Regions from separate parts of the Paraburkholderia sp. XV genome, predicted to be linked through region 3. Evidence: predicted binding sites of a transcription regulator. Region 3 holds the regulator's gene; each other region holds the start of a gene.

The links. Region 3 encodes LexA, which represses DNA repair genes until DNA is damaged. Its sites were predicted from a motif close to ACTGTATNNNNATACAGT; they were not measured.
Region 1: a site for LexA is predicted at 2,131-2,148, ahead of KFO72_RS38260 (PA0069 family radical SAM protein). Genes of this name have one in related genera too.
Region 2: a site for LexA is predicted at 4,805-4,822, ahead of KFO72_RS17670 (putative DNA modification/repair radical SAM protein). Genes of this name have one in related genera too.

The regions. Positions count from the first base shown of each region.
Region 1 covers NZ_JAGUUD010000158.1:8,603-14,815, reverse strand. Annotated here, with positions in the region: gene KFO72_RS38270 (D-amino acid dehydrogenase) at 122-1,408, opposite strand; gene KFO72_RS38265 (Lrp/AsnC ligand binding domain-containing protein) at 1,575-2,063, shown strand; gene KFO72_RS38260 (PA0069 family radical SAM protein) at 2,175-3,329, shown strand; gene KFO72_RS38255 (NINE protein) at 3,338-3,805, opposite strand; gene rpsP (30S ribosomal protein S16) at 4,207-4,461, shown strand; gene rimM (ribosome maturation factor RimM) at 4,558-5,262, shown strand; gene trmD (tRNA (guanosine(37)-N1)-methyltransferase TrmD) at 5,288-6,055, shown strand; gene rplS (50S ribosomal protein L19) at 6,202-6,213, shown strand, end outside.
Region 2 covers NZ_JAGUUD010000033.1:15,625-21,837, reverse strand. Annotated here, with positions in the region: gene KFO72_RS17690 (response regulator transcription factor) at 1-416, opposite strand, end outside; gene KFO72_RS17685 (carbon-nitrogen hydrolase family protein) at 601-1,446, shown strand; gene KFO72_RS17680 (APC family permease) at 1,617-2,957, shown strand; gene KFO72_RS17675 (tetratricopeptide repeat protein) at 3,022-4,563, opposite strand; gene KFO72_RS17670 (putative DNA modification/repair radical SAM protein) at 4,836-6,047, shown strand; gene KFO72_RS17665 (UdgX family uracil-DNA binding protein) at 6,063-6,213, shown strand, end outside.
Region 3 covers NZ_JAGUUD010000009.1:125,605-131,817, forward strand. Annotated here, with positions in the region: gene KFO72_RS07845 (hypothetical protein) at 1-422, shown strand, start outside; gene KFO72_RS07850 (ABC transporter permease) at 477-1,313, opposite strand; gene nodI (nodulation factor ABC transporter ATP-binding protein NodI) at 1,358-2,272, opposite strand; gene KFO72_RS07860 (universal stress protein) at 2,526-2,990, shown strand; gene KFO72_RS07865 (DUF2939 domain-containing protein) at 3,029-3,658, opposite strand; gene KFO72_RS07870 (hypothetical protein) at 3,777-4,121, opposite strand; gene lexA (transcriptional repressor LexA) at 4,149-4,799, opposite strand; gene KFO72_RS07880 (sulfate ABC transporter substrate-binding protein) at 5,145-6,203, shown strand.

The sequences.
Region 1 (6,213 bases), on a different contig from region 3:
GGGCGTGCTCGCGTTGTCCGAAGATCAGTTCTGACGACGCCCCATTCGCGTCACGTCGAAAACCAAAGCAGAAAAAACAACGGCGCCGTGAGGCGCCGTTGCTGTATCCGGGAGAAGCGAATCAGGCGTAAGCCGGACGCGTCTGCCCCGTCGTCTCGCCGAGATAGCGATGCACCGACAGATCGCCGGACTGGATCGCCGGACGCTTGCCCGAGATCAGGTCGGCGAGCAGTTGGCCTGAGCCGCACGACATCGTCCAGCCGAGCGTGCCGTGTCCCGTGTTCAGGAACAGGTTCGACACGGGCGTGCGGCCGACGATCGGCGTGCCGTCCGGCGTCATCGGGCGCAGGCCCGTCCAGAACGTCGCCTTCGACGTATCGCCGCCGCCGGGGAACAGGTCGTTCACGCACATTTCGAGCGTCTCGCGGCGCGCCTGCTTCAGCTTCTTGTCGAAACCCACGATCTCCGCCATCCCGCCGACGCGGATCCGGTCGTCGAAACGCGTAATCGCGATCTTGTACGTCTCGTCGAGCACCGTCGAGACGGGCGCCGACTCGGCATTGACGATCGGCGCGGTGATCGAATAGCCCTTGAGGGGATATACGGGAATCTTGACGACGCCCGACAGGAACTTCGTCGAGTAAGAACCCAGCGCGACGACGAAGCTGTCCGCGCGCACCATCTCGCTGCCGCACTTCACGCCGGCGATGCGCTCGCCTTCCAGCGCCAGGGCGTCGATCGGCGTGTTGTAGCGGAACTTGACGCCCAACTGTTCGGCGAGCGCGGCAAGACGCGTCGTGAACAACTGGCAGTCGCCCGTTTCGTCGCCCGGCAGACGCAGGCCGCCCGTCAGCTTGTGCGCCGTCGCGGCGAGGGCGGGTTCGGCACGCGCGAGATCGCCCGGCATCAGCAGTTCGTACGGCACGTTCGCATCCTCGAGCACGGCGATGTCCTTCGCCGCGCCATCGAGTTGCTGTTGCGTGCGGAACAGTTGCAGCGTGCCGCCCGTGCGCCCTTCGTACTGGATGCCCGTTTCGGCGCGCAGCGCCTGCAGGCAATCACGGCTGTATTCGGCGAGACGCACCATGCGGCCCTTGTTGACGGCATAGCGCGCGGACGTGCAGTTCTGCAGCATCTGCCACATCCATTGCAACTGGAACTGCGTGCCGTCGAGCCGGATGGCGAGCGGCGCGTGTTTCTGGAACATCCATTTGACGGCCTTCAGCGGCACGCCCGGCGCCGCCCACGGCGCAGCGTAGCCCGGCGAAATCTGGCCGGCGTTGGCAAAGCTGGTTTCGAGCGCAGGGCCCGCTTCGCGGTCGATCACGGTGACTTCGTGTCCCGCGCGCGCAAGATAATAGGCGGTCGTAACCCCAACGACGCCACTGCCCAGAACGACGACTCGCATAGCTGCTCCATAAAGGTCGGAAGGCTCGCAGCGTGGTGGAAAACCCCGTTCTTCGCGTTTTTGTTCGATAGACGAGGTGGTTTGCCGCATGCCTAGTGTTAACCGCTATACTATTTGCGTCGAGGTAGGTTTTGTTATTGTATTTTTCAGATTTTCAGTAAAAACCATGCGTACACAGCGTCAGCCCGTTCGAGCGCTCGACAAACTCGATCACAAGATCCTGAAAATCCTCCAGCAGGATGGCCGGATCGCCATGAAGGAACTGGCCGAGCAGGTGGGTCTTTCCGTGACGCCGTGCATCGAGCGCGTCAAGCGCATGGAGCGCGACGGCGTCATTACGGGCTATCACGCGCGCGTGAATCCGGCGGAACTGGGCGCGGCATTGCTGGTGTTCGTCGAGATCACGCTCGATCACAAGAGCGGCAACATGTTCGACCAGTTCCGGCGCGAAGTGCAGAAGATTCCCGAGGTGCTCGAATGCCATCTCGTGTCGGGCGATTTCGACTATCTGATCAAGGCGCGCATCGGCGAAATGGCCGACTACCGAAAGCTGCTTGGCGACATACTCCTGCAACTGCCGGGCGCGGTGCAGTCGAAAAGCTATGTCGTGATGGAAGAAATCAAGGAAACGCTGAACATTGCTGTAGGCGAGTGACGCTTACGGCGTGACTCGCGCAAGGCCGAAGTGGCCGCTCAAGTCATGCTCGACAAAAGCTGTAAACACTGTATATTTGTACAGTATTGAGCATTGCTTTTGCCGTGTGCCGTGACCGACTACGATCGAGACATTCCCGAATTTCCAATCGCGCCACCCGCTCCGCGCAAGGGGCGCGGCGCGGTCACGAATGTGCAGGGCCGCTACGAAGTGGACCAGCGCGAGGCCGTCGACGACGGCTGGATCGCGCCGCCGGAAGAGGAAAGCGGGCGTCCGGCGTTGCGCACGCAGCTATTCGAGGAGCGCGCGAAAAGCATCCTCACGCACAACCAGTCGCCCGATATTCCGTTCAGCGTGTCGCTGAATCCGTATCGCGGGTGCGAGCATGGCTGTATCTATTGCTTCGCGCGGCCTACGCACAGTTATCTTGGCCTGTCGCCGGGCCTCGACTTCGAAAGCCGGATCTACGCAAAGGTCAACGCGCCGGAACTGCTCGCGCGTGAAATGGCGAAGAAATCCTATGTGCCGGAGCCGATCGCGCTGGGCGTGAATACGGACGCATGGCAACCCGTCGAACGGGATCTCAAGCTGACGCGGCGCGTGATCCAGGTCATGAGCGAGCACAACCAGGCGTTCGCCGCGATCACCAAGAACTCGCTGATCGAGCGCGATATCGATCTGCTGGCGCCGATGGCCGCGAAAGGGCTGATGATGGCGGCCATCACCATTACGACGCTCGACGCCGACATCGCTCGCACGCTGGAGCCGCGCGCTGCCACGCCCGCGCGGCGGCTCAGGACGATTCGCGCGTTGAGCGAGGCGGGCATCCCGGTGGGTGTGAGCATTGCGCCCGTAATTCCGTTCGTCACCGAGCAGGATATGGAGCGCGTGCTGGAGGCCTGCGCGGAAGCGGGCGCGACGAGCGCGAGCTATATCGTGTTGCGTCTGCCTTGGGAAGTTGCGCCGCTCTTCAAGGGGTGGCTGGAAGCGCATTTCCCCGACCGCGCCGAGCGCGTGATGAACCGCGTGCGCGACATGCGCGGCGGCAAGGACTACGACGCGTCGTTTTCGACGCGTATGAAAGGCGAGGGGCTATGGGCTGATCTGCTCAAGCAGCGTTTTGCGAACGCGGTACGGCGGCTTGGTCTCAATGCGCGCAATCACGGCATTCTCGACATGTCGCATTTCAAGCGCGCCGAGTCACCCAAACCGCGTAAGCCGGCTACGCCGGACACGCTGGACACGCCTCAATTGAGTCTTTTCTGAATGCGACCTTATTGCGAGATCGCTTTTGCGGCCTCGACTTGCGATTCGAAGTAGGTCTGGAACGACAGCGCGAGTCCCGTCATTAGCAGGAATGCGCCGATCAGCAGCGAAAAGATCACGACGAAGATAACGGTCCAGCCGGAGCGGCTCTGCTGGCCGGTGTCCGCGTTGAACTGGGCGTCCCATTTTTCGTCGGGGCGCAGGCCGTAGACGATCGCCGCGAGGAAAGCCGCCAGCATCGACACGGCACCGGGAAAGGCGAGCGCCCAGCCCATGATTGCGGCGCGCTCGGTGGCGGCGAGCAGCATGAAGCCAGGAATGCCGATGATCGTCCCAACGAGGTGCGCCCAACCCCACACGTCGCGCAAACCGTACAGATAGAAGCGGTGCGCGCCGAGCGTGCCGAAGAAGAAAGCGAGCGCGGCGGTGAGGGTCTTCGAGCGAAAGCGCGAGTGATGCGTAGCGACGGTGGCCATGAGCGTGAGCGACAAGGTGACGGACGGCTTCTGAGGCTGCGGATTCCGCGCACAGCCGTCGCGCATTCTACGCTGGCCGCATTGCGCGCGGCACTTGTGGAGACTTATGCCGGCATTCCGCGGTGGGGCGGCGCGAAGCGGATGTGGCCCGGAAACGGAGACGGCGCGCAGGCGCAGCGTGGCATCCGCGCGACGGTGCCCTGACATATAGGCAAAATCGCATCAGCAAGCGCCTCATGTCGCTCCCATCGTGCTTGTACAGGCCCATGTGGCCTGGCCATCGAGCCTTGCCCGCAGCGTCGCGGCTCAGTTTATCCCGCTAAGTGTTTGTTGTGCTTTCGGTTTCCGGCTATAATCGCGTGTTTCAGTAGTTTCGAACCCCGGTTTTCAAGGATTCTAGTATGGTCATCATCCGCTTGGCTCGTGGCGGCTCGAAGAAGCGCCCTTTCTACAACATCGTCGCAACCGATTCGCGTAACCGTCGTGACGGCCGCTTCATCGAGCGCGTTGGTTTCTACAACCCGGTCGCCACGAAGGGTGAGTCGCTGCGTATCGCTCAAGACCGCCTGACGTACTGGCAAGGCGTTGGCGCGCAACTGTCGCCGACCGTCCAGCGTCTGGTGAAGGAAGCGCAAAAGGCGCAACCGGCTGCTTAAGTGCAGTGTTACGGTACATCGTCGGCTCGTGCGGCAGTGGTTCTGCGCGAGTCCGAGGTGTGCAGGTTTGACGTATGCAGGGCTTGAGGTTCGCTGATGTCGGAGCGTGATTCGGATAGTTCAGGACGCGCCAAGGCGAAAACACAGCCTGGCGCGCGAGCGTCGTTTGGCGCGTTTGTCCGCAAGCCGGTCGAGCGGGCCGCGGCGAATGCCGCAACGGCCGAAGCTGCGCAAGGCATGCAGGCTGAATCGGCGGAAAGCTGGCCCGACGACGCTGTCGAGGTCGGCGCAATTGTCGATGCATACGGTCTCAAAGGCTGGGTGAAGGTGGCCGCGCATGCGGACGCCGGTCAGGGCGGCGACGCCTTGCTTAGTGCCAAACGCTGGTGGCTCGAGAAGGGCCGCGAGCGCAAATCGGCGCCCCGCCTGCAGTCCAAGGTTCATGGCGACAGCATCGTTGCGCAACTCGGCGGCCTGGCTGACCGGGATGCTGCATTCGCGATGCGTGGCCACCGCGTCTACGTGCGTCGCAGCGATTTCCCTGCGCTCGGAACCGACGAATTCTACTGGGTCGACCTGCTGGGCCTCGATGTTGTGAACGAGGCGGGCGTCGAACTCGGCAAGGTTGCAGATCTGATCGACAACGGTGCGCAGTCGGTGTTGCGCATCGAATATCCGGCTACCGGGAAAGACGGCGAGCCGGTCACCGGCGAGCGCCTGATCCCGTTCGTCGGCGTCTTCATCAAAACGGTGGATCAGGCGGCGAAGAAGATCATCGTCGACTGGGAAGCCGATTACTAAAACATTTCGCTTCACGGAGAGAGCGATGCAGTTCGATATCGTTACGCTCTTTCCTGACATGTTTCGCGCGCTGACCGACTGGGGTATTACGAGCCGCGCGGCGAAGCAGGAGCGATATGGGTTGCGCACGTGGAATCCGCGTGATTTCACAACCGACAACTACCGCACAATCGACGATCGCCCGTACGGCGGCGGCCCCGGCATGGTAATGCTGGCCAAGCCGCTGGAAGACGCGATCGGCGCCGCGAAGGCGGCGCAGGCGGAGCAGGGCATCGAAGGCGCGCGCGTCGTGATGATGTCGCCGCAAGGCGCCACGCTCAATCACGACAAGGTCATGCGCTTTGCCGCCGAGCCTGGTCTGATTTTGCTGTGCGGGCGCTACGAAGCGATCGATCAACGTCTGATCGACCGTGTCGTCGACGAAGAAGTCAGCCTCGGCGACTTCGTGCTGTCGGGTGGCGAGTTGCCGGCCATGGCGTTGATCGATGCCGTCGTGCGTCATCTGCCGGGTGTGCTGAATGATGCACAATCGGCGGTGCAGGACAGTTTCGTCGATGGCTTGCTCGATTGCCCGCACTACACGCGTCCCGAGGAATACGACGGCGTGCGTGTGCCCGATGTGCTGCTCGGCGGCCATCATGCGGAAATCGAGTTGTGGCGGCGGCGCGAAGCGTTGCGCAATACGCTGGTCAAGCGGCCCGATCTGATCGTTCAGGCCAGAAAGAACAAGTTGTTGAGCCGTGCCGACGAGGCGTGGCTCGCAAATCTCGCCAAGGAAGCAGCGAAGCATTGAGCTTCGCGCAACGAAGCGGGGTCAAGGCGGAGCCGTCCATGCGTGGCCGGTTCCAGATGTGAACCCATCCTCTATCGGGGCCGTAGCCGAACGCGCGCAGCGCGAGGCAGGTACGAACGCCGACAAGATGGCAACAGGAGTCAGTAATGAATCTGATT
Region 2 (6,213 bases), on a different contig from region 3:
CCCATCGTGTGATCGCGATCGATCACGACATTGAAATGCACCTCGTCGCCGACGATATTCTTCTTGAAGTAGCGCTGGTAGTACTCGGTCATCCGGAAGTTGTCGGGCGCAACGTCGGCGAGCGTGTAGAAGCCCGACGCCTGCGTTTCGAACGCGGCAAGATAAAACGGATCGAGCTGGTAGAGCGCGGCCAGATAATCCTGGAACATCAGGTCGATCTTGCCGTCGGGCATGGCCTGCTCGGCGAGCACGAGCGGCGCGGCATCGCGCTTGAAGCGCAGCGCAACCCAGCTGTCGAAACCGATGTGCCGTTCGAGCACCCGCGTCAGCCGCGCCCAGAAATGCGGACCATCGAGGGCGTCGATGGCCGAGCCGATCTCCCGGTGAAAAGCGAGATCTCGCCATTCGAAGTCCATCGTGTCCTCCGGTGAGGGTAACCCTCGTGGGTAATTTCAGGACAAAAATAATACCCTGATAATCGGCCTCACTACGAGAGCGGGCGGCGCACGCACCGTTCCGCGCGGCACGAGAATCGCAGGCAATACGGATGCGCGACGCACACCGCGCACCGCTGAAAGGCATCTGGAAGGAGGCAATACCATGCAGGTAGAACTGGCGCAACTCACGCTGATCGACGGCGACGTCGCGCACAACACGCGCAAGGTCGTCGAGACGATCGGAAGCGCCGACGCAGCGGGCGGCACGAAACTGATCGTGTTCCCCGAAACCACGCTGTCGGGCTTTCCGACGCGCGAGAACGTCGCCGACGTCGCGCAGACGCTCGATGGCCCCGCCCTGTCCGCCGTGCGCGACGCGGCCCGGCAACAGGGCGTGGCCGTCGCAGTGGGCCTCGCCGAACGTGACGGCAAGCAGTTCTACAACACGACCGTGCTCGTCGACGAACGCGGCGACATCGTGCTGCGCTATCGCAAGACGCATCTGTGGGCATCGGATGTAGGCGTGTTCACGCCGGGCGACCGCTTCGAGACCTGCACGTGGAACGGCCTGACGGTGGGCTTGCTGATCTGCTACGACATCGAATTTCCCGAATCGGCGCGCGCCGTCGCCGCGCTCGACGCCGATCTGCTGATCGTCACCAACGGCAACATGGACCCGTTCGGCCCCGTGCATCGACGCGCAATCACGGCGCGCGCAATGGAAAACCAGATGTTCGCGCTGATGGTGAACCGCTGCGGTTCCGGCGACGACAATCTGACGTTCCCCGGCCTCTCCGCACTGATCGATCCGTTCGGGGAAACCGTGCTCGAACTGGGTGGCGACGAGACGGTGACGAAGGCCACCGTCGATTTCAAGCGGCTCGAAGCGAGTCGCGAGCACTACAACTATCTGCACGACGCACGCGTGCCGCTTGGCCTCGTGCCCGTCGAACAGTCGAACGGCCATCGCGCGCTGATGGTCGAAGCGCGCCGCCGCCGCACCGACTGAACGCTTTTTTTAGCAGTCTGTCCGGACGCACCGCACGGGGCCGAGCGCGCCCTGCGCGGGCGCGCCCACGCCCGTCGAAATGCCAGCCGTACGGCGAGTGCCCGGCACCATAAGGCATCCAGAAGACATCCATATCGGCCATCGCTATCGGCCTGGCTTTAGGAGAAATCATGCAAGCGTCGTCATCCCATGAACCGTCGCACCTGAAGCGCACGCTCGGCTTGCCGTCCGTGTTGCTGTTCGGTCTCGCCTATATGGCGCCGCTGATCGTCTACGGCACCTACGGCGTACTCGCCAAGGCCAGCGACGACACAGCCGCCCTCGCCTATCTGCTCGCGCTGATCGCAATCGCCTTCACGGCGCTCAGCTACGGCAAGCTCGCGCGGCTCTTCCCCGTCGCCGGCTCGGCGTACACGTACACGCGCAAGACCTTCAACGCGCACCTGGGCTTCCTGATCGGCTGGGCGACGCTGCTCGACTATTTCTTCCTGCCGATGGTGATCTGGCTGATCGGCGCCGCGTATCTGAACGCGGCGTTTCCGCATGTGCCGTCGTGGATCTGGATCGTCGCGTTCATCGTGCTGACCAGCGGGCTGAACATCGTCGGGATCGAGCTGGCTGCGCGTTTCAATATCGTGCTGATGGTCGTGCAACTGGCGATCGTCGCGATGTTCGTCGCCTTGTGCTGGCACTATGCATCGGCGGCGGCCGGCCCGGGCGGCATCGCGATGGCCGAACCGTTCTTCAAGCCGCATGTGCCGCTCGGCGCGACGATGGCGGGCGCCGCGATTGCCGCCTATTCGTATCTCGGCTTCGATGCCGTGTCGACGCTGACGGAAGAAACCATCGATCCGAAGAAGAACATGCCGCGCGCCATCCTGCTGATCGCGCTGATCGGCGGCGCGATTTTCGTGATTGCCGCGTACACGATGCAGCTGGCGCACCCCGGCGTCGAGTTCAAGGACACGGACTCGGCCGCGTTCGAAGTCGCGAAGATGATCGGCGGCGATATTTTCGTGACCGTGTTTCTCGCGGGGCTGATTCTCGCGCAGTTCGCATCGGGCATCTCGGCGCAGGCGAGCGTCGGTCGTCTGCTGTATGCGATGGGCCGCGATGAAATCCTGCCGAAGCGTTTTTTCGGTTACATCCATCCGCGCTTCAAGACGCCGGCGATCAACATCGCGATTGCGGGCATCGTCGGATTGATCGCGCTGAAGCTCGATGTGGCCACGTCGACGTCGTTCATCAACTTCGGCGCGTTCCTCGCGTTCACGGCCGTCAACCTGTGCGTGATTCGCGTGTATCTGTCGGGCAATCATGGCGAGCGCAAGATCGGCCTGCTCGGCGGACTGGTGTTTCCGCTGATCGGCGCGGTGGCCGATATCTGGCTGCTCGCGAGCCTCGAAAAGACGGCGCTCGTGCTCGGCGCGGCGTGGTTCGTGCTGGGTATCGCGTATCTGTGCTGGATCACGCGCCTGTTCCGCCAGGCGCCGCCCGAAGTGGCGATCTGAACGGATAGCGTGCGAGAAAACGCGGCGCATACAATGCGCCGCGTTTCGCTTTGTGTTCTGCCATTTATGCGCGCGCCGGAAATTCCGCTTCCAGCGCGTCGATCAGATTCGACAGCACGTCGACCCAGTTGCCGCGCTCCGACTGATTGAAGAGCCGCATGCCGGGATACCAGGGGCTATCCGTGCGCTCACGCAGCCACCGCCAGCATCCTGCGTAGCGATTGAGCAGCCACACGCGCTTGCCCATCGCGGCGGCGAGATGCGCGACCGATGTATCGACCGCGATCACCAGATCGAGCGGCTCGACGAGCGCTGCCGTGTCGGCGAAATCCGCGATCTCGTTCATCCAGTCGGTCACGTTGCGACGGGGCACGCAAGCGAGTTCCTTCGACGCATCGTCTGCCTTCTGCAAGCTGATCCACTGTGCGCGCGGCCATGCAAGCAGCCGCTCGATCTGCGCAGGCGCGATGCTGCGCATCCTGTCCATATGCGCGTTGATCTTGCCGCCCGCCCACACCATGCCGATGCGCGGCACACCTTGCGGCGCGACGTCCGCGAGACGCGCGCGCCAGTACGCGGCGCGCTGCGGGTCGGCGCGCAGATAGCGCGACGGCGCCGAGCCGAGGTTCTGCAGGCCGATGCCGAGCGCCATCGGCAGCGAAAGCATCGGCGAATAGCAGTCCCAGTCGCGCCAGTCGGAGGGCACGTCGTCCACCAGTCGCAACTGCGGATAGCGCTCGCCGAACGAATCCTCGAAGAGCCGCCGCAGCGGCTTGGGGCAGTTGAAGCCGATTGTCGAGAAACGGTCGAGCGTGAGCGGAAAGAAGCGGCTGAACTGCAACGCATCGCCGAGTCCCTGCTCGTACACGATGAACAGCCGCGCGTCGCGTGTCGGGGCAGCGTCACCCAGCCATTGCGGCACGGGCCATTCAGCCGGCCGCGCGCCGCGCTCGCCGCGATTGTTGCCGAGCGCGGCCCAGCGATATTCGAAATGCGGCCATGCTTCTTCATATCGCCCGGCCGCAAGCATCATATGGCCGATATTGCTGCGCGCTTCGAGATTCGACGGATCGAGTTCATACGCGCGCCCGTGATGCACGATCGCCGCTTCGACGTCGCCGAGCGCGTTCAGCACGAGACCGAGGTTGTTGTGCGCGCCGGAGTGCGCCGGATTCGTTGCGATCACGCTGCGATACGCGTGCTCTGCCGCTTCCATGTCGTCGTTGAGTTGCAGCGCGACGCCGAGATTGAAGGCGAGAATCGACGTATCGATCGACACGGACGGCTCGCTGCGCGCGAGATCGAGGCCGCGTTGTGCGCTCGCCGCGCCCTCGGCGAGTGCGCCCGACCGAATCTGCACGACGCTCAGACTGTTGTAGAAGACGGGATCGGGCCGCACGCGCAGCGCCTGTTCGATCCAGTGCGCCGCGCCGTCCGGCTCTTTCGCTTCGAGCGCGACGAGGCCGCGCAGATGCAGCGCGGCGGCGTGCCCGGGATGCGCTTGCAGGACACCGTTCAGATATGCACGCGCCACGTCGTGGTCACCCGTGACAAAGGCTTGCTCGGCTGCCGCGTACCGCTCGTCGATATCTGGCTGGGATGTCATTCGATCATGTCCTTCACCGCGAAAAAACTGAGGCTTCGAACCGTCGATACGTCGATACGTCGATACGTCGATTCGGCCCGGCGGCGGCAATGATTGCACTGTGCCGCTGGCGAGCTGTGAAGTTATGTAACGGCAGAAGCCGACGTGATTCCGCTTATTCACTGAAAATAGGACAAAACCGCGACGGCCGCGGGGTTTGCGTCGATACATGCCTTGTAGACGACGCGCGACGGCGTAGAATACTGTACGTATATACAGTATCGTCGTCTGCCATGGAACTGCTCAAAAAGCTCGAAATACTCGCCGACGCGGCTAAATACGACGCGTCGTGTGCGAGCAGCGGCGCGCCGCAGCGCAGTTCGCGCGGCGCGGACGGGCTCGGCGCGAGCACGGGCGCGGGCATCTGCCACAGCTTCACGCCCGACGGCCGCTGCGTGTCGCTGCTGAAAATCCTGCTGACCAATTTTTGCCTGTACGACTGTCAGTATTGCGTGAACCGCCGGACGAGCAATGTGCCGCGCGCGCGTTTCACGCCCGAGGAAGTCGTGAGCCTCACGCTCGACTTCTACCGGCGTAATTACATCGACGGGTTGTTTCTCAGCTCCGGCGTGATCCGCTCATCGAACTACACGATGGAGCAACTGGTGCGCGTCGCACAGTCGTTGCGCGAAGTCCATCTGTTTCGCGGCTATATCCATCTGAAGACGATTCCCGACGCCGACCCGGAACTGATCGCGCAAGCGGGCCGTTACGCGGATCGCCTGAGCGTCAATATCGAACTGCCGACCGAAATCAGTCTGGAACGGCTCGCGCCCGAGAAAAGCGCGCGCACGATCCGCCTTGCCATGAGCTCGATCCGGCTAGCCAGCGACGAAGCCGGGAGCGACGCGAAAGCGCCGCGCTTCTCGCCGGCTGGGCAAAGCACGCAGATGATCGTCGGCGCGGACGACACCAGCGACAGCACGATCCTGCAAACGGCCGAAACGCTATACGGCGCTTACCGGCTCAAGCGCGTCTACTACTCCGCGTTCAGCCCCATTCCCGACAGTCCGACCGCGCTGCCGGCCCAGGCGCCGCCGCTGTTGCGCGAGCATCGCCTGTATCAGGCGGATTTTCTGCTGCGCGGTTACGGCTTTCGCGTCGACGAACTGTTCGACACACCGGGCAATCTCGCGCTCGACATCGATCCGAAGCTCGCGTGGGCGCTGAATCATCGGGAGCGCTTTCCCGTCGATCTGAATCGCGCCAGCGCACACATGATCGCCCGCGTGCCGGGCATCGGCATGCGTAACGCAAAGCGTCTGGTGGAACTGCGGCGCTCGCGGCGCATCCGCTATCAGGATCTCGTGCAACTGCGCTGTTCGATGGACAAGACGCGGCCATTCGTCGTAACAGCCGACTATCGTCCTGCACATGCCGACCTGTCGACGCAGCGCTTACGCCACGCGCTGACGCCGCCGCCGACACAGTTGTCGCTGCTTTGACGCGGGCGCGAGCGCATGCAGATCATCTCGATCGACGACGACTATCAGGCGTGGCGCGAAGCCGCGTTACAGGCCCTGGCGAGCCGCATGGCGCCCGAGGATATCGACTGGCGTGTGATTGCCGACGACGATCGCGCAGCCACGCCCGCCTTGTTCGACGATCGCG
Region 3 (6,213 bases):
TGGCCCAACAAAAGACCAATCCGAAACTCGAGCAGGCGCTGACGCGCGGGGATCTCGCCATCCGTCAGGCCAATTCGGCGCGCGCAACGGCCGTGCTGCGTGCGTTGGGCAAGATGATCGTCGACGCATCGGCGACGATCGGCGTCGAAGCGCATACGTCGATTCCCGATGGCGACCGCATTTACGATCCCGTCGACGGCATGTGGCCGCAGGCGCTGCTCGTTTCGCTCGATGGCCCCGTCGAGGAAGCCGACCCGGAAGAGTTGCGCACGATCCGTTTGCGCTCCGACGATCCGGGCACGATGTTCCGCGTCGAATGGCATCGCGCGGATGGCAAGATCGGCCGCCAGGAAGGCGGGCCGTTCGCGACAGTCGAGTTCATCTCGGACGTCGACGTGCCGTGGTCGGACGACGAAGAGTGATCTGATTCGATTATCGTGGGGGCGCCGCCGCGCAGGAAGCTGCGCGCGGCGCCCTCAGCGCATCATGCGGCGGCGGAACAGCACCGCCGACAGACAGAACGGCACCACCACATACGCGGCCAGCACGGCCACGTGCAGCGCCGCGTCGTTCATCGGACGGTCCAACAGCGCCGGACGGATCAGGTCCACCGTGTGCGCCAGCGGCAGCAATTGCGCGGCGAACTGCGCAGCGGGCGGCAATTGCGACAGCGGAAAGAATACGCCCGAGAGCAGCAGCATCGGCGTGAGCACCAGCGTCTGATAGAACATGAAGAAATCGTACGAGGGCGCGAGCGCCGTCACGATCATCGCCGTGCTCGCAAACGCAAGGCCCGCCAGCACGATGACGGGCAGCGCGATGAGCATCGACGGAAAGCTCGCATAGCCGAGTGCGCCCGCCACGATCATGATGGCGGCGCCCGACAGCACGGCCTTGCTGCCTGCCCACACGACTTCGCCGAGGACGATGTCGCCGAGTGTGAGCGGCGTGTGCATGATGGCCTCCCAGGTGCGCTGCACGTGCATCCGCGAAAAGCCCGAATACATCGACTCGAAGCTCGCCGACATCATCACGCTCGACGCCACCGTGCCCGCCGCGAGGAACGAGATATACGAGACGCCGTCGACATGTCCGACCATCAGCCCGAGGCCGAAGCCGAGCCCGAACAGATAGATCATCGGATCGGCGAGATTGCCGAACATCGACGCGAGCGCGAGTTTGCGCCATACCAGATAGTTGCGCCGCCAGACGGCAATCCAGTTGACGGCGTTCGCGGGCAACGCGGCGAAGCGCTTGCCGAAGCGCCCGTGTGACGCGGCGTGCTCGGGGGTGTCGTAGGTGCGTAAGTCCATGTGTGCTGTGCGCCCGGTATCGTTGGCGAATGTGTGCGTGCCCGTCAGTCCTGCATTTCGCGGCCGGTCAGGCGAAGGAATACGTCTTCGAGATTCGCCGGCCGGTGCAGGTAGCGCAGCCCCGCGCGCTGCTTCAAGCGCGCGTGAACCGGTTGCGGGTCGTCGACATAACAGAAGAGCGTCTCGCCGCTGATCTCGGTGCGTACCGACAGCGGCGCCAGTTCGTCGCGCAGCCTGACGGGATCGGGGCCGTACACTTCGATCACGTCGCAGCCTATTTCCGAAGCGATCAATTCATTCGGCGCGCCTTCCGCGATCTTGCGTCCTTCCTCGATCACGCACAGCCGGTGACACAGACGTTCGGCTTCTTCCATGAAGTGCGTGGTCAGCAGAATCGTCTTGCCCCGCGCGAGCAGCGAGCGCAGGCGCTCCCAGATCAGATGGCGCGCCTGTGGATCGAGGCCGGTGGTCGGCTCGTCCATGATGAGCACGTCGGGGTCGTTGATGAGCGCGCGAGCGAGCGTGAGCCGCCGCTTCATTCCGCCCGACAACTCGCCCACGCGCGCATCAGCCTTGCTTTCGAGGCGCGCGAATTCGAGCAGCGTGGGCACCATTGCGCGGCACTGCGCGGCGGACAGGCCGAAGTAGCGGCCGAACACCAGCAGGTTTTCGCGGACCGTGAAATCGGGATCGAGATTGTCGAACTGCGGCACGACGCCGACGCGCGCCCGCGCAAAGCGCGAGCGCAATGGAATCGGTTCGCCGCACAGCCGGATGCTGCCTGCATCGGGTGCCGCAATGCCGAGCAGCATGCGCAGCGTCGTGGTCTTGCCCGCGCCATTGGGACCGAGCAGTCCGAAGCATTCGCCCGGGCGCACATGGAACGACAAGCCGTCGACGACAGTTTTCTCGCCGTAGCGCTTTTCGACCTGATGAAATTCGATTGCAGCTTCAGACATACGAAGAAGGATGCTCCCTGAATAGGTGCCTGTCGGGTGCAAAGCGGAGGCGGCTGCCTATTCTAGGGCATCGTGCGCACCGCGTTTGGCGCATGAATGCGCATCGCTGGCGATTGCATGCACGATCTTGCACCGCGTCATGGCTGAGTGCGCGGCCCACCGCACTTAGCGTTTTCCATCCCTTGCATGTCGAATTGCGGCGCACCATGATTCAGATGAGACCGCGATAGTCGCGGGCAAGGGGGGAAGCGAAATGGCGAGCTACAACAAGATTCTGCTTTGCTATGACGGCTCGCGTGAAGGCCGCAAGGCATTGCGTTGCGGCGCGAATCTGGCGCTCGATCTGGGCGCGGAGACGCATTTGCTGTCGGTGGTCGACATGCGTTCGAGCATCGCGCAAAGCGCAGGCCTGCTGACGGACGTCGCATGCGGCAGCTTCGAAAAAACCGCGCGTGAAATCCTGCAGGAGGGTGTCGACTGGCTCACGGAACGTGGCGTGAAGGCGACGGGGCATTTCGCGTTCGGGCATCCCATCGACGAAATTGCGTCGCTAGCGAACGAGTTGCACGCCGATCTCGTGGTGGTCGGGCATCGCTGCCGCACGGGACTGTCGCGCTGGTGGATGGGCGCGGGTAATACGCCGCTGCTGGACCGCGTGTCGTGCAGCATTCTGGTCGCGTGTTCGTCGGCGGCTGAAGAGGAGCAGGCGGCTGCCTGACACAGCCGCCTGATGGCGAGCAGCGATGTGATGGCGCGTCAGCCGTTCAGATCGACGGCTGACAGCTTCCACGTGAACAGTCCCTGGCGACGGAAGATCGCCGCATAGCGCGTGTCGCCGACACCGTGCTGATAGCTCACGACGAATTCGTTGACGCCGCGATATCCCGCCGTGGTTTGCGGCGGCTGCGGCGGCGTCTTGCTGTTGGCGTTAGCCTGGCCCGATGCGGGCGGCGGGGTTTGCGGCGGGTTGTCTGTCTGCGCGGCCGGCGGCGGAGGCGGGCGCTCGCCCGGTTCGCCGCGCGGCGGCATACCGTTGAGCAACGCGGCGACACCGTCCGGCGTCGCATAGGCATCGACAAGCGGACCAATCAATGCAACACCGATCATCGCGCCAATCGCCGCGAGCGGATTGCCGTTGTGCTGCACGTCGAGCCGCCGCGTCAGCAACCCTGTGACCTGTAGCTTGAGACTGTCGCGTAGCGCCGGGTAGTCGACGTACGCGTTGACCGTTTCGACATCGCGGGAATCGGCGGCGCGTTTGAGCCGGTCGAGCGCGATATACGGCGATGCGTACGCATAACCCAGCGCAGCCACGACGACGATCGCGATCAACGCGATCAGAATTGGCCGACCCACGCGGCCTTGCATCCGTACCAGACCTGCCATTGTGCGGAACGCTCCGTTTTCAGTATCGATCAGGTGTGGACCCGATCGGCACCGAAACGATCCCGCGAGTTTGCAAGCAAGCGTTTCACCGCTTCGATATCAGACGCAAGCGGCGCGCTCACGCGGCCTGCTGGGTCAGTTGATCGCCTTGCTCGGCAATGGCGCGATCGATCATGTTGCAGACAGCGTCTACGGTGCCGACCATGATGAGCCGCGACGGCCCGTGGTAGACCCGGACGGGTGCGCGCCGTGCCGGTTCCGCATTGAGGCCCGAGTTCAGCGACACGCGAGCGAACGCCGGTTGCGCGGACGGCAACGACTGAGGTTCGTCATCGAACAGCGATGCCGTGCGGCCCGCGACATTCGACGCAAGCGCCGTCAGCGAACCACAAGGGACAAGCTCGCGCAGATGGCGCAGACGACCGAACTGGCGAAAGGGCAGCAAGCGGGCAAGGCGTTCCATGAGTCTCTCCAGACAGTGTTCAGCTAATTAGAATTCCGTCGGCCGGATCAACCCGACCGCGATGCCTTCCAGCGCGAACTCCGCGCTGCCGGCCTGAACAAAAATGTTTTCGTAATCGGGGTTCTCGGCGATCAGCTCGATGCCGTTGGGCCGGCGCTTCAGGCGCTTCACGGTCACGTCGTCACCCAGCCGCGCGATGATGATCTGGCCGTCTTTTGCTTCGCTCTTTTTCTGCACGGCGAGCAGGTCGCCGTCGAAGATGCCCGCGTCGCGCATCGACAGCCCGCGCACCTTCAGCAGGTAGTCGGGCTTGCTCGAGAACAGCGACGGGTCGCACGTGTAAGTCTGCGAGATGTGTTCTTGCGCGAGGATCGGGCTACCGGCTGCCACGCGGCCCACGAGCGGCAGCGACAACTGCATGATGCTCGCGTGCGGCAGCGTGAACTGGTGCGGGGAATCGTCCTGGCCCGCGAGCAGGCGGATACCGCGCGACGCGCCCGCCGCCAGTTCGATCACGCCCTTGCGCGCCAGCGCTCTCAGGTGTTCTTCCGCCGAGTTCGCCGAGCTGAAGCCGAGTTCGGCGGCGATCTCGGCCCGCGTGGGCGGGAAGCCCGTGCGCTCGATGGCGCGGCGGATCAGTTCGAAAACCTGTTGCTGACGTGCGGTGAGTTTGGTCATGGCGCCACTGTATGGATAGACAGGTGACTGTATTTTTATACAGTATCCGGCGCATTTCAAGCTTTACTTTAAGTTCGTCGCTGCGGGTGTCGTGTGAACGTCGAAAGACGGCGCTGAAGCGGCGCAATGGACGTGCTCGCGGAGGCAAACCATTCCTTTACCACTATTGCGTATTAAAAAATGAAGAAACATTATTTTTAATGATGAAGCCGCCTGGATAGACTGGCCTCCATTGATGCAGCAGCAACGCCCGCGCAGCGGCAGAGGCGCTTGCCGCTTGCGCAGCAGCGAATCGCGGCAATCAGCGGAAAACAGGCAGTCACACCAACAAGACGGAGAAGGTCGATGGGCATTCGGATCACGGGGTTGGCAGGAGCACGGAAGTCAACGCGCGGCAGCGCGAAGCGGTTGGTCGCAGCGCTCGCACTGGGCGCCGCGTCGGCGGTCGGGATGATCGCGCAGGCGCACGCGGACACGACGCTGCTGAACGTTTCCTACGATCCGACCCGCGAGCTCTATCAGGACGTCAATCAGGCGTTCGGCAAGGAATGGAAGGCGAAGACGGGTGAATCGGTTACCTTCAAGCAGTCGCATGGCGGCTCCGGCGCGCAGGCGCGTTCGGTGCTGGATGGCCTGCAGGCCGACGTCGTGACGCTCGCGCTCGCTTACGACATCGACGCACTCGCCAACAAGGGCCTCGTCAACAAGGATTGGCAGAAGCGCCTGCCCGACAACGCGTCGCCGTACACGTCGACGATCGTGTTCCTCGTGCGCAAGGGCAACCCGAAGCACATCAAGGATTGGGACGATCTGGTGAAGCCGGGCGTGTCGATCGTGACGCCGAACCCGAAGACGTCGGGCGGCGCGCGCTGGAACTATCTGGCGGCATGGGCGTACGCGGCGCATCTGCCGGGCGGCAACGACCAGAAGGCCAAGGAATTCGTGTCGAAGCTCTATAAGAACGCGGGCGTGCTCGACTCCGGCGCGCGTGGCGCGACCACGAGCTTCGTGCAGCGCGGCATCGGCGACGTGCTGATCGCATGGGAAAACGAGGCGTTCCTGTCGGTGAAGGAATTCGGCACCGACAAGTTCGAGATCGTCGTGCCGTCGGCGAGCATTCTGGCCGAGCCGCCCGTCGCCGTGGTGGACAAGGTGGTCGACAAGCACGGCTCGCGCAAGCTCGCCGACGCGTATCTGAACTTCCTGTACAGCGAGGAAGGTCAGGAGATCGCCGCGAAGAACTTCTACCGTCCGCGTTCGAACAAGGTACCGGCAGCGCTGACCGAGAAGTTTCCGAAGCTGAAGCTGTACACGGTCGACGATTCGTTCGGCGGCTGGACGAATGCGCAGAAGACGCACTTTGCCGATGGCGGCGTGTTCGATTCGATCTATCAGCCGCAGTGAAACCACACAG